2 regions of the Solibacillus sp. FSL W7-1324 genome follow, and region 1 is predicted to be linked to the other one. Evidence: predicted binding sites of a transcription regulator. Region 1 holds the regulator's gene; the other holds the start of a gene.

Region 1 (4,438 bases):
AAACTTATAAAGTTATCTGCTTGGTGGTCAACAATATCATTTGCAGTTGCTTTTATTGTGAGTTTTATATTAATCTCACGCAATAAGCAATTTTGGGATGTATTTAAAGGGGAAAAGGCTTCAATTGGGGCTTCTATCGGTTGGGGTGTCATCGGTTTCTTCCTAGTCTTTTTAGGGCAGACAATCGGCGCCTACATCGAGCTTGCTTTAGGAATTGATATGGGCTCTGAAAATACCGAAGCAATTATGAGTGTCACAAAGGTAGCTCCGATTATGATTATTGCGACTGTATTTTTAGGACCGATTTTGGAAGAGCTTGTATTCCGCCGTGTCATTTTCGGATCGATTATACAAAACTATAATTTCTGGATTGCGAGCATAATCAGTGCAATTGTATTTGCTGCGATTCATATGGATTTTACGCATATTTTACTGTATACGATTTGCGGGATGATCTTCGCATTTTTATATCATAAAACAAAGCGTCTTCTCACACCGATTATCGCGCATGTCCTATTGAACGGTTTCGTCACATTTATCCAAATGAATGCCGATAAGTTTCAAATATAACTATTGCCCGCTATGTAATATAGCGGGTTTTTATATATAGAAAATAAAAAAACGCTACCCGGTTTCGATAGCGTTGTCATTAACTATTATTCATCTGTTCCATTTGTTTACGCTGCATTTCAAGCAGCTCCTCTACTTGCAGTTCACGTTCACGCTCTTCTTCTGCTAAGATGCGCTCTTTTTCAGCAACTTCATACTTCCGATAACCAAGACGCGCTATGACAATACTTAATTCATATAAAACAAATAATGGAATCGCTATAATAATATTCGATACTAAATCAGGCGGAGCCAGCAATACCGAAATTACAATTAAAACAAAATACGCATATTTCCGAAATTTCACCATAAGCTTCGGATTGATGATTCCGAGTCGTGAAAGAAACAGTGTCACAACAGGCAACTGAAATAGCAGCGCAAAAGGTACGATTAACTTAATTAAAAATGAGAAGAATTCATTAATACCGATTGTTTGCGTAATATTCAAATCATTGGATAAGTCCGTCATAAAGCGCATTATAAATGGAAATAACACAAAATAAGCAAAGGCTATTCCCCCTATACACAATATAAAAGCATACGGAATATATTTCAATGTTGCCTTACGTTCAGCCTCATGCAAACCAGGTGTTATAAACGCCCATAGCTGGTACAGCAATAATGGCGATACTATAACGGCCGCTACAATAAATGTTACTTGTAAATAAACGGTTAAAGGATCTGCCGGACTAAATGCGTTCATCGAAAAACTGGCAGCTAAATCACTGCGTTGAATGTATCGAATAAGTGGTTTCGCCGTATAGAAACCGATGAAAAGAGCCATCACGAAGAAAATCGCTACGAAGAATAGACGTTTTCTAAGCTCTTCCATATGTTCAACTACGGTTAATTCTCTTGAATTCATAGCAAGACATCCTTATTTTACTTAACTTCGTTTTTTTCGTTCTCTTTATGTTCAATCACTTTTTTCTTTGTATCGAAATCGTCATCGTCATCCGTCAGGCCCTTCGTAGCGCTACGGAATTCACGTAAAGTTGTCCCCATCGCACGACCTAATGATGGCAATTTTTTCGGACCGAATATTAACAAAGCAATCAGTCCAATGATAATCAGGCTCACAGGTGTAATCGCATTAAGATGTACAATCACTATAGCCACCTCCTCTATTATTATGTATATTTTACATTAATTAACTAGAATTTGCTATTTATAGTAATGAACATTTTGTTACTTACCTGAGTTTCGTACTAAATACGTAAGTGCCTGTAATTCTACCGATAGATCAATGTTCATTACTTTAATCGTGTCAGGAACAGATAATCTTACTGGAGTGAAATTTAATATACCTTTTGCATTTATTTTTACGAGTCGGTCTGTCATCATTTGTGCTGAGCGGGACGAAACCGTCAAAATTGCTAGCTCCGCGCCAAACTCCTCATACATTTCCTCCAAACGATCTGGATGGAATACTGGAATATCACTAATCGTTGTTCCTTCCATCGGTGCCTTCGTATCAAATGCTACAACGATACGCGTATTATGATTTTTTTGGAAGTTATATTTTAATAAGCCATTCCCCAAATTTCCGACTCCTATAAGCGCAACATTCATCGCCTCGTCCTGATCCAAAGTTTGACGGAAAAATTCGAGTAAATACTGAACATCATATCCATATCCCTTTTTACCGAGTGCTCCAAAATAGGAAAAGTCCCGTCGAATCGTAGCCGAATCTATTTTCATCGCATCACTTAATTCCTGTGAAGAAATACGCTTTTTACCTTCAGTTGCGAAGTTTTTCAAAAATCGATAATAAAGAGGAAGTCTTTTTGTTGTTGCTTGTGGAATTTTTACTTCTTGTTTCACACATTCTCCTCCTATGTACAGTTGCAAACTCTTTTTCTAATAATGCCTCCATATAACCTGTCGGGGCTTACCAACATGATTGTATCACGTAGTTGTCCCCAAGCGTTATGACACACTTATCATAAACTTCACTCTTTGTGCAGAAGCAAGTTAATCTTACTAAACAAGGAGCGACAAGTAAAGTATCCATCGTTGCGAACAATGTTCCCATACATTAAACTAAATAGGAAGAAACTGAGGTGTAAACATGATTGTCTTACAAGTGAATCAATTATATAAATCCTTTATTACAGATGAAATATTAAGCGGGGTAAAACTAGAAGTACAGCATCATGACCGCGTGGCATTAGTAGGGCGAAACGGTGCCGGCAAGTCAACGTTATTAAAAATAATTGCCGGTCAAATGAGCTATGATTCCGGTGAAATTATTATTCCAAAAGATATTCAAGTCGGTTATTTAGAGCAGCATGCAGGCATTGACTCTGAACTTTCGATTTGGGACGAAATGATGACAATTTTCGTAAATCTGCAAAAACAGGAACAAACATTGCGTCAACTTGAACAGCAAATGGCTGATCCTGCAATATATGAAGATAGCGAACAATATGCCCGCATCATGGCAGAGTATGACCAGTTGCAGCATGATTTCAAAGATGCAGGCGGTTACCAGTATGAAGCCGATACCCGCTCTGTTCTGCATGGGATGCAATTTTTCCCTGAAGATTATCAAAAGCCGATCCGTTCACTATCCGGCGGACAACGAACACGCTTAGCACTCGCAAAGCTTCTTTTGTCCAAGCCCGACCTCCTTATTTTAGATGAGCCGACCAACCACCTGGACATTGAAACATTGTCATGGCTGGAAGGCTATTTAAAAGGTTATGACGGCGCAATTTTAATCGTTTCGCATGACCGTTATTTCTTAGATCAGGTCGTGTCGATTGTTTACGAAGTGTCCCGTACGAAAGTGTCGAAGTATGTAGGCAACTACAGTGCTTATTTAGATGAAAAGGCGAAAAACTATGAACGCGATTTAAAAATGTATGAGCGTCAAATGGATGAAAAGGCGAAACTCGAAACATTTATCCAAAAGAATCTTGCCCGAGCTTCGACTACAAAAATGGCCCAATCACGTCGTAAAGTGCTGGAAAAGACAAGTTGGATGGAATCTCCGGATGGCGATGAAAAGAGTGCAAACTTCGGCTTTACGATTGAGCGTCAAAGTGGAAATGACGTGCTGTCGATTGATAATTTAAAAATCGGCTTTACGGACAAAGCTATTTCCGAAAATATTGGAATGCGCGTCTTTAGAGAAGATCGTATTGCACTTGTCGGTCCAAACGGTGTTGGGAAATCTACGTTATTGAAAACAATCGTCCAAGATATTGAGGCACTTGCCGGGGACATTCGATACGGTACAAATGTTCAAATTGGCTATTATGATCAGGAGCAGGCGAAACTTCATTCGAATAAATCGGTTCTTAGTGAGCTTTGGGATGAATGGCCGTTACTGAACGAAAAGGATATCCGGAATATTTTAGGTCGCTTCCTGTTTAGTGGAGATGACGTATCAAAAACGGTAAACTCCCTATCAGGTGGAGAAAAGGCACGACTTGCACTTGCGAAATTAATGATGCAAAAATCTAATTTTCTAGTACTCGACGAGCCGACAAACCATTTAGACTTAGACAGTAAAGAAATACTGGAAAATGCTTTAATCGATTATCCAGGAACATTGCTATTCGTATCCCATGACCGTTATTTCATCAATCGTATTGCTACTAAAGTCGTTGAACTATCAGGCACAGGTTCATTCGAGTATTTAGGCGACTACGATTATTATGTGGAAAAGAAACAGGAGCTTGAAGAATTAGCTGCAATGAAAGCCGCAGCAGTTGAAAAGAATTCAACTGAACCGGCTGTCCAAGCGAAGACTACATCGACGATTGATAAGGATGCTAAAAAAAGAGAACGCCAAATTCGTCGTGCAATTGAAGATATTGAA
Region 2 (4,438 bases), 1.4 Mb from region 1:
TAACGGTTCGTACAGTTCACGTTTAATAATTGAAAACTGATCCATAAATCGAATGACTTTTTGTTGAGCTTCGTCATACTTTGTATCGTTGGCAGTCAGGAAATCACGTAAACTTTTTATAATTGTTGTTTCGATTTGGACAAGCTTTTTAGGGTAATGTTCGTATTTATAGAAGCGGTCATGAAATAATTGCTTCGAACTGTTTTCAAATTTCATATAGAGATCATATTGTTCTTTTGGTATTGTTTTAAATACTTCCCGGAAATAGTCCAAAAACAGATTGACGGTCATTACAGAGGCCATTAAAGCATTCGTACACGACCCAACCGTTGCTTTTTTCAAACGTTTAAATTTTGAGCTGATTAATACTTCATTCAATATAAAATGGCGAATTAGAAAAATGAGCGCATGCTCCGAATTGATGACCGGCTCTTCATCGAAATAAAAGTAAACCAAAATATCGCTTACACTGTATTTTACAAAAGCAAAATGTGCAAAGTCATGGCGGATTAAATGGAAAAAGTAGTCATAATGTTCGAGTTGTTTAAATTGTCCGAGCTGCTGTTCATTTAAAATAAATAATGAATTCAATGGATCAAAATCTTTCATCTTCACACCTCTCCGACAACATTTACTACCATTATAATAGTTATTTGTTAAAATTTGTTGTTTTTTGCAAAAATAAAAAGACATATCCGAAAGAAAGTGACTTTCGGATATGTCTTGTCGAATATTAATATGCTAGACCAAATAACGCTTTAATATGAGTCATATAGCGGATATTTGAAGCTTCTTTCATTAATGAAGCCGGTAAACCTACTAATTGAGTATTGTTTGCCCCAATTGTCGCAATACCGTCTTTGCGGCCTAAAGAACCTAAAGTACCTGAGTTAGTAAATTTGAATTCTTTTAAGTCAGCACCTTTAATTTGTGCAAAAATGTTGTAACCTGCAGTTTCACCTTGCTGCCATGCTACTTGAGCAGTTGGTGCATAAGTTGGGCGGTCACCCGGGTTTGGAATATGGGCAGACGCATCACCAATAACAAATACTTCAGGGTGTGAAGTAGATTGTAGGAAGTCATTAATCGTTGCTTTACCACGATCTGCAGCTAAACCTGATTCAGCTACTAATGGAAGTGGAGCAACTCCGCCTGTCCATACTAATGTGTTTGCAACGATTGGCTCACGGTCTTTCAGTTGAATAACATTGCCTTCAACACCAGTTACAGGTGTTGATGTAATGAATTCTACACCGCGCTTCGTTAATGACTGTGTTGCACGCTCGATTAAGTTTTCTGGGAATACTGGTAAGATTTTTGGACCTGCTTCAACTAATTTGATTTTAAGATCTTCAAATTTAACACCGTATTTCTCAGCAACTTTAGGGAAATGGTCTACGATTTCACCAACAAGCTCAACACCTGTTAAACCACCACCACCGATTACGATTGTTGCATCCGCTTCGTCTTTTGTTGTAGCGTATGCTTTAATGCGTGCTTCGATATGCTCGCGGATAGCATTAGCTTCATCAACTGATTTTAATACGAAAGAGTTTTCCTCTAAGCCTGGGATTCCGAAGAAACCAGTTTGGCTACCTAAAGCAACTACTAATGTATCGTATTGTAATGTTTTGCCGTTTGAAAGCACTACATTTTTACTTTCTACGTCAAAGCTGTTTACTTTTGCGATTTCCAAGTTGATGTCATAACCTTTGAAAATCTTTTCAAGTGATAATGAAACAGCACCTTCAGAAATTGTACCGCCAGCTAAACGGTGTAATTCTGTAATGATTTGGTGAGTAGGGAATTGGTTTACGACTGTAATACGCGCTTCGTCTTTATTTAAATATTTACGAGCTGTTTGTGCTGCCAATACACCAGCAAATCCAGCACCTAAAATAACGATTTCTTTAGTTACCATATTAAATATCCTCCAATAAAATTAGATTGTACAAATTATTTCATTTGTTTGCGTTCAGATGCTACTTGTAAAAATGCATTAGCAAAACGTAATGCCCCTTGCACTTGTGGGTCTTTCAACATTTTTAATAAGCCGAATACGCCTACTGTTTCATTGCTTTCTTCAGCACGGTCTTTTGCTTCGATCGCTGTTTGTGCCAATGATTTAGCAGTACCAACAACTGGGCTGGCCATTTCTGTTACAGCAGCAACTGTATCATTTTTTAATGTTTCATCAGTTGCAACACTAGTAGCAAATTCATACGTTTTTGTTAATAATGTAGTCATTTCAGCCAACTTTGGTAAGTTATCTACTAAAGTAGTTAATGAAGCTTGTACCTCTGGCTTTAGTAACTGATCTAAAACATCTAATTGTTCTTGTGTAACAGCCACTTTTTCTACCTGCTGATTATTCATTTCTGACATAATAACTCTCCTTTGCCATCACTTAATATTATTTTTTTCGAAAATTTCATACCCGATTGTAAAAACTTTCACATACCATTCAATAAGCAACGATAGCACAAAGATTCGTTTGTTACAATTAGAAAACGGAAATAAAAGAAGGAAAAACTTAATTTAAGAATATTCTGTATTTTTATTATTTAAAAAAATTTTATTTTTATGTATATGACGTATTTTTATGTTTTTTTTAATAAAAATTTCCCTTCATTATTTTTAATATTGAAAGTATTTAAATAGTTGTTTTTTATCATTATTAAAGGTTAATTATGTATTTATATGATAGAAAACAAAAATTCTTTACGAGTAAAAGTGATTCACTCCCCTTCCTATTCCCCTCCATAATATTTTTCTAAAAAACTTTCTCTTCAAACGGTTGATTTGACTCAATAGGAACCTCCACGTTGCTATGAAACGAAAAAGTGCGTACTTTTTTTAATTTTAAAGTGGATCCATAATAAAAAAGCAACGAAATACTTATTCCATTGGAGGATCAATAAATGATTACTAGTTTAAAGGATACAATCAAATTAAATAATGAGGTAGAAATGCCAGCAATGGGCCTTGGCGTCTTTCAGGTGGAAAACGACGCAACAGCAGAAATCGTTAAAAATGCGATTGAGCTAGGTTATCGCAGCATTGATACAGCCGCTATTTACGGAAACGAAGCGGGTGTTGGCGAGGGCATTAAATTGGCACTGGCCTCTACCGGTTTAAATAGAGAGGACTTATTCATCACATCTAAAGTTTGGAATGCCGGGTTAAATTATGAGGAAACTGTTTCAGCTTACGAAGAGAGCTTGGAAAAATTAGGGCTGGGCTATTTGGATCTATATTTAATCCACTGGCCAGGTAAAAATAAATATGCCGAGTCTTGGAGTGCTTTAGAGGATCTGTATATAGAAGGTAAAATCAGAGCAATCGGTGTTTGCAATTTCAATATTTCGCATTTGCAGGATTTAATGAAAAACGCTCGGGTAACACCGGTCATTAACCAAGTTGAGTATCACCCGCGCCTACAACACCAATCATTACGTGCATATTGCAAAGAGCACAATATTCAATTAGAAGCTTGGGCGCCATTAATGCAAGGCGGTCTACTCGAAGATCCGACGATTGCAAAAATTGCCGAAAAGTATGGAAAATCAAATTCACAAGTTATTTTACGTTGGGATATTCAAAATGGAGTTATCACGATTCCTAAATCCGTTCGTAAAGAGCGTATGGCTCAAAATGCCGACATTTTTGATTTTAGTCTTACTGTTGAAGAAATGCAGATCATTAACGCGATGAATTTAGATAAACGCGTCGGACCGGATCCGGAAGTTTTTGATTTCTAATTTGAATTGAAGATTTGAAGAGACGAAAAGCCTCAAGAATTTTAGTACCTTGAGGCTTTCATTATTTTCATTAAGATAGTTTTTGTACAGCAATATCATCATCACGCTGCATAAGAAGAACTTCTTCGCCATTCTCTTTTAATTTATCGATATGCTTCTCGCCCCACGTGCAAAGTAAGTTGAGTACCGGCTCCATCTCGTGTCCATATGGGGTTAAGGAATATTCCACTTTCGGCGGTACTTGGTTGTACACCTTACGATTAATTAAACCGCATTGCTCAAGTTCGCGTAATTGGGACGTCAGCATTTTCTGTGAAATGCCGGGAATTAACCGGCGAAATTCATTCGTCCGGATTTGACCATGGTGATTGAGGTGACATAGAATGACTGGTTTCCATTTACCCCCAATGACTTCGAGTGTTGCTTCGACACCAATATTATAAACTTTTTTCATATTGAAACCCCCAGTATTATCAAAAGTAACTAAAAGTACTGTACATGCTTTTATCGTATGTATGAATAATACTATACCCTATAAAATAAATCAAAGGAGTATTTTTTAATATGTCTACATCAAAAACACCAAACGCCAGATTAACACTTCTTGCGTTAGCAATCAGTTCGTTTGGTATCGGTTCCACAGAATTTATTAGCGTTGGATTGCTCCCGCTTATCAC

Evidence for each region. The regulator Rex, encoded in region 1, represses fermentation and respiration genes when NADH is low (regulators of the CRP and FNR family bind a similar motif). The targets are predictions, from matches to a motif close to TTGTGAAATATTTCACAA.
Region 2: MKY71_RS09360 (DUF1641 domain-containing protein) is a predicted target of Rex. The motif match lies at 2,442-2,459, and genes of this name have one in related genera.

What each region holds. Positions count from the first base shown of each region.
Region 1 covers NZ_JBBOYH010000001.1:3,347,007-3,351,444, forward strand. The annotation lists gene MKY71_RS16675 (CPBP family intramembrane glutamic endopeptidase) at 1-570, shown strand, start outside; gene tatC (twin-arginine translocase subunit TatC) at 650-1,474, opposite strand; gene tatA (twin-arginine translocase TatA/TatE family subunit) at 1,492-1,719, opposite strand; gene MKY71_RS16690 (redox-sensing transcriptional repressor Rex) at 1,798-2,433, opposite strand; gene MKY71_RS16695 (ABC-F family ATP-binding cassette domain-containing protein) at 2,681-4,438, shown strand, end outside.
Region 2 covers NZ_JBBOYH010000001.1:1,929,206-1,933,643, forward strand. The annotation lists gene MKY71_RS09350 (serine protease) at 1-609, opposite strand, end outside; gene MKY71_RS09355 (NAD(P)/FAD-dependent oxidoreductase) at 734-1,921, opposite strand; gene MKY71_RS09360 (DUF1641 domain-containing protein) at 1,957-2,385, opposite strand; gene MKY71_RS09365 (aldo/keto reductase) at 2,922-3,761, shown strand; gene MKY71_RS09370 (winged helix-turn-helix transcriptional regulator) at 3,832-4,215, opposite strand; gene MKY71_RS09375 (MFS transporter) at 4,326-4,438, shown strand, end outside.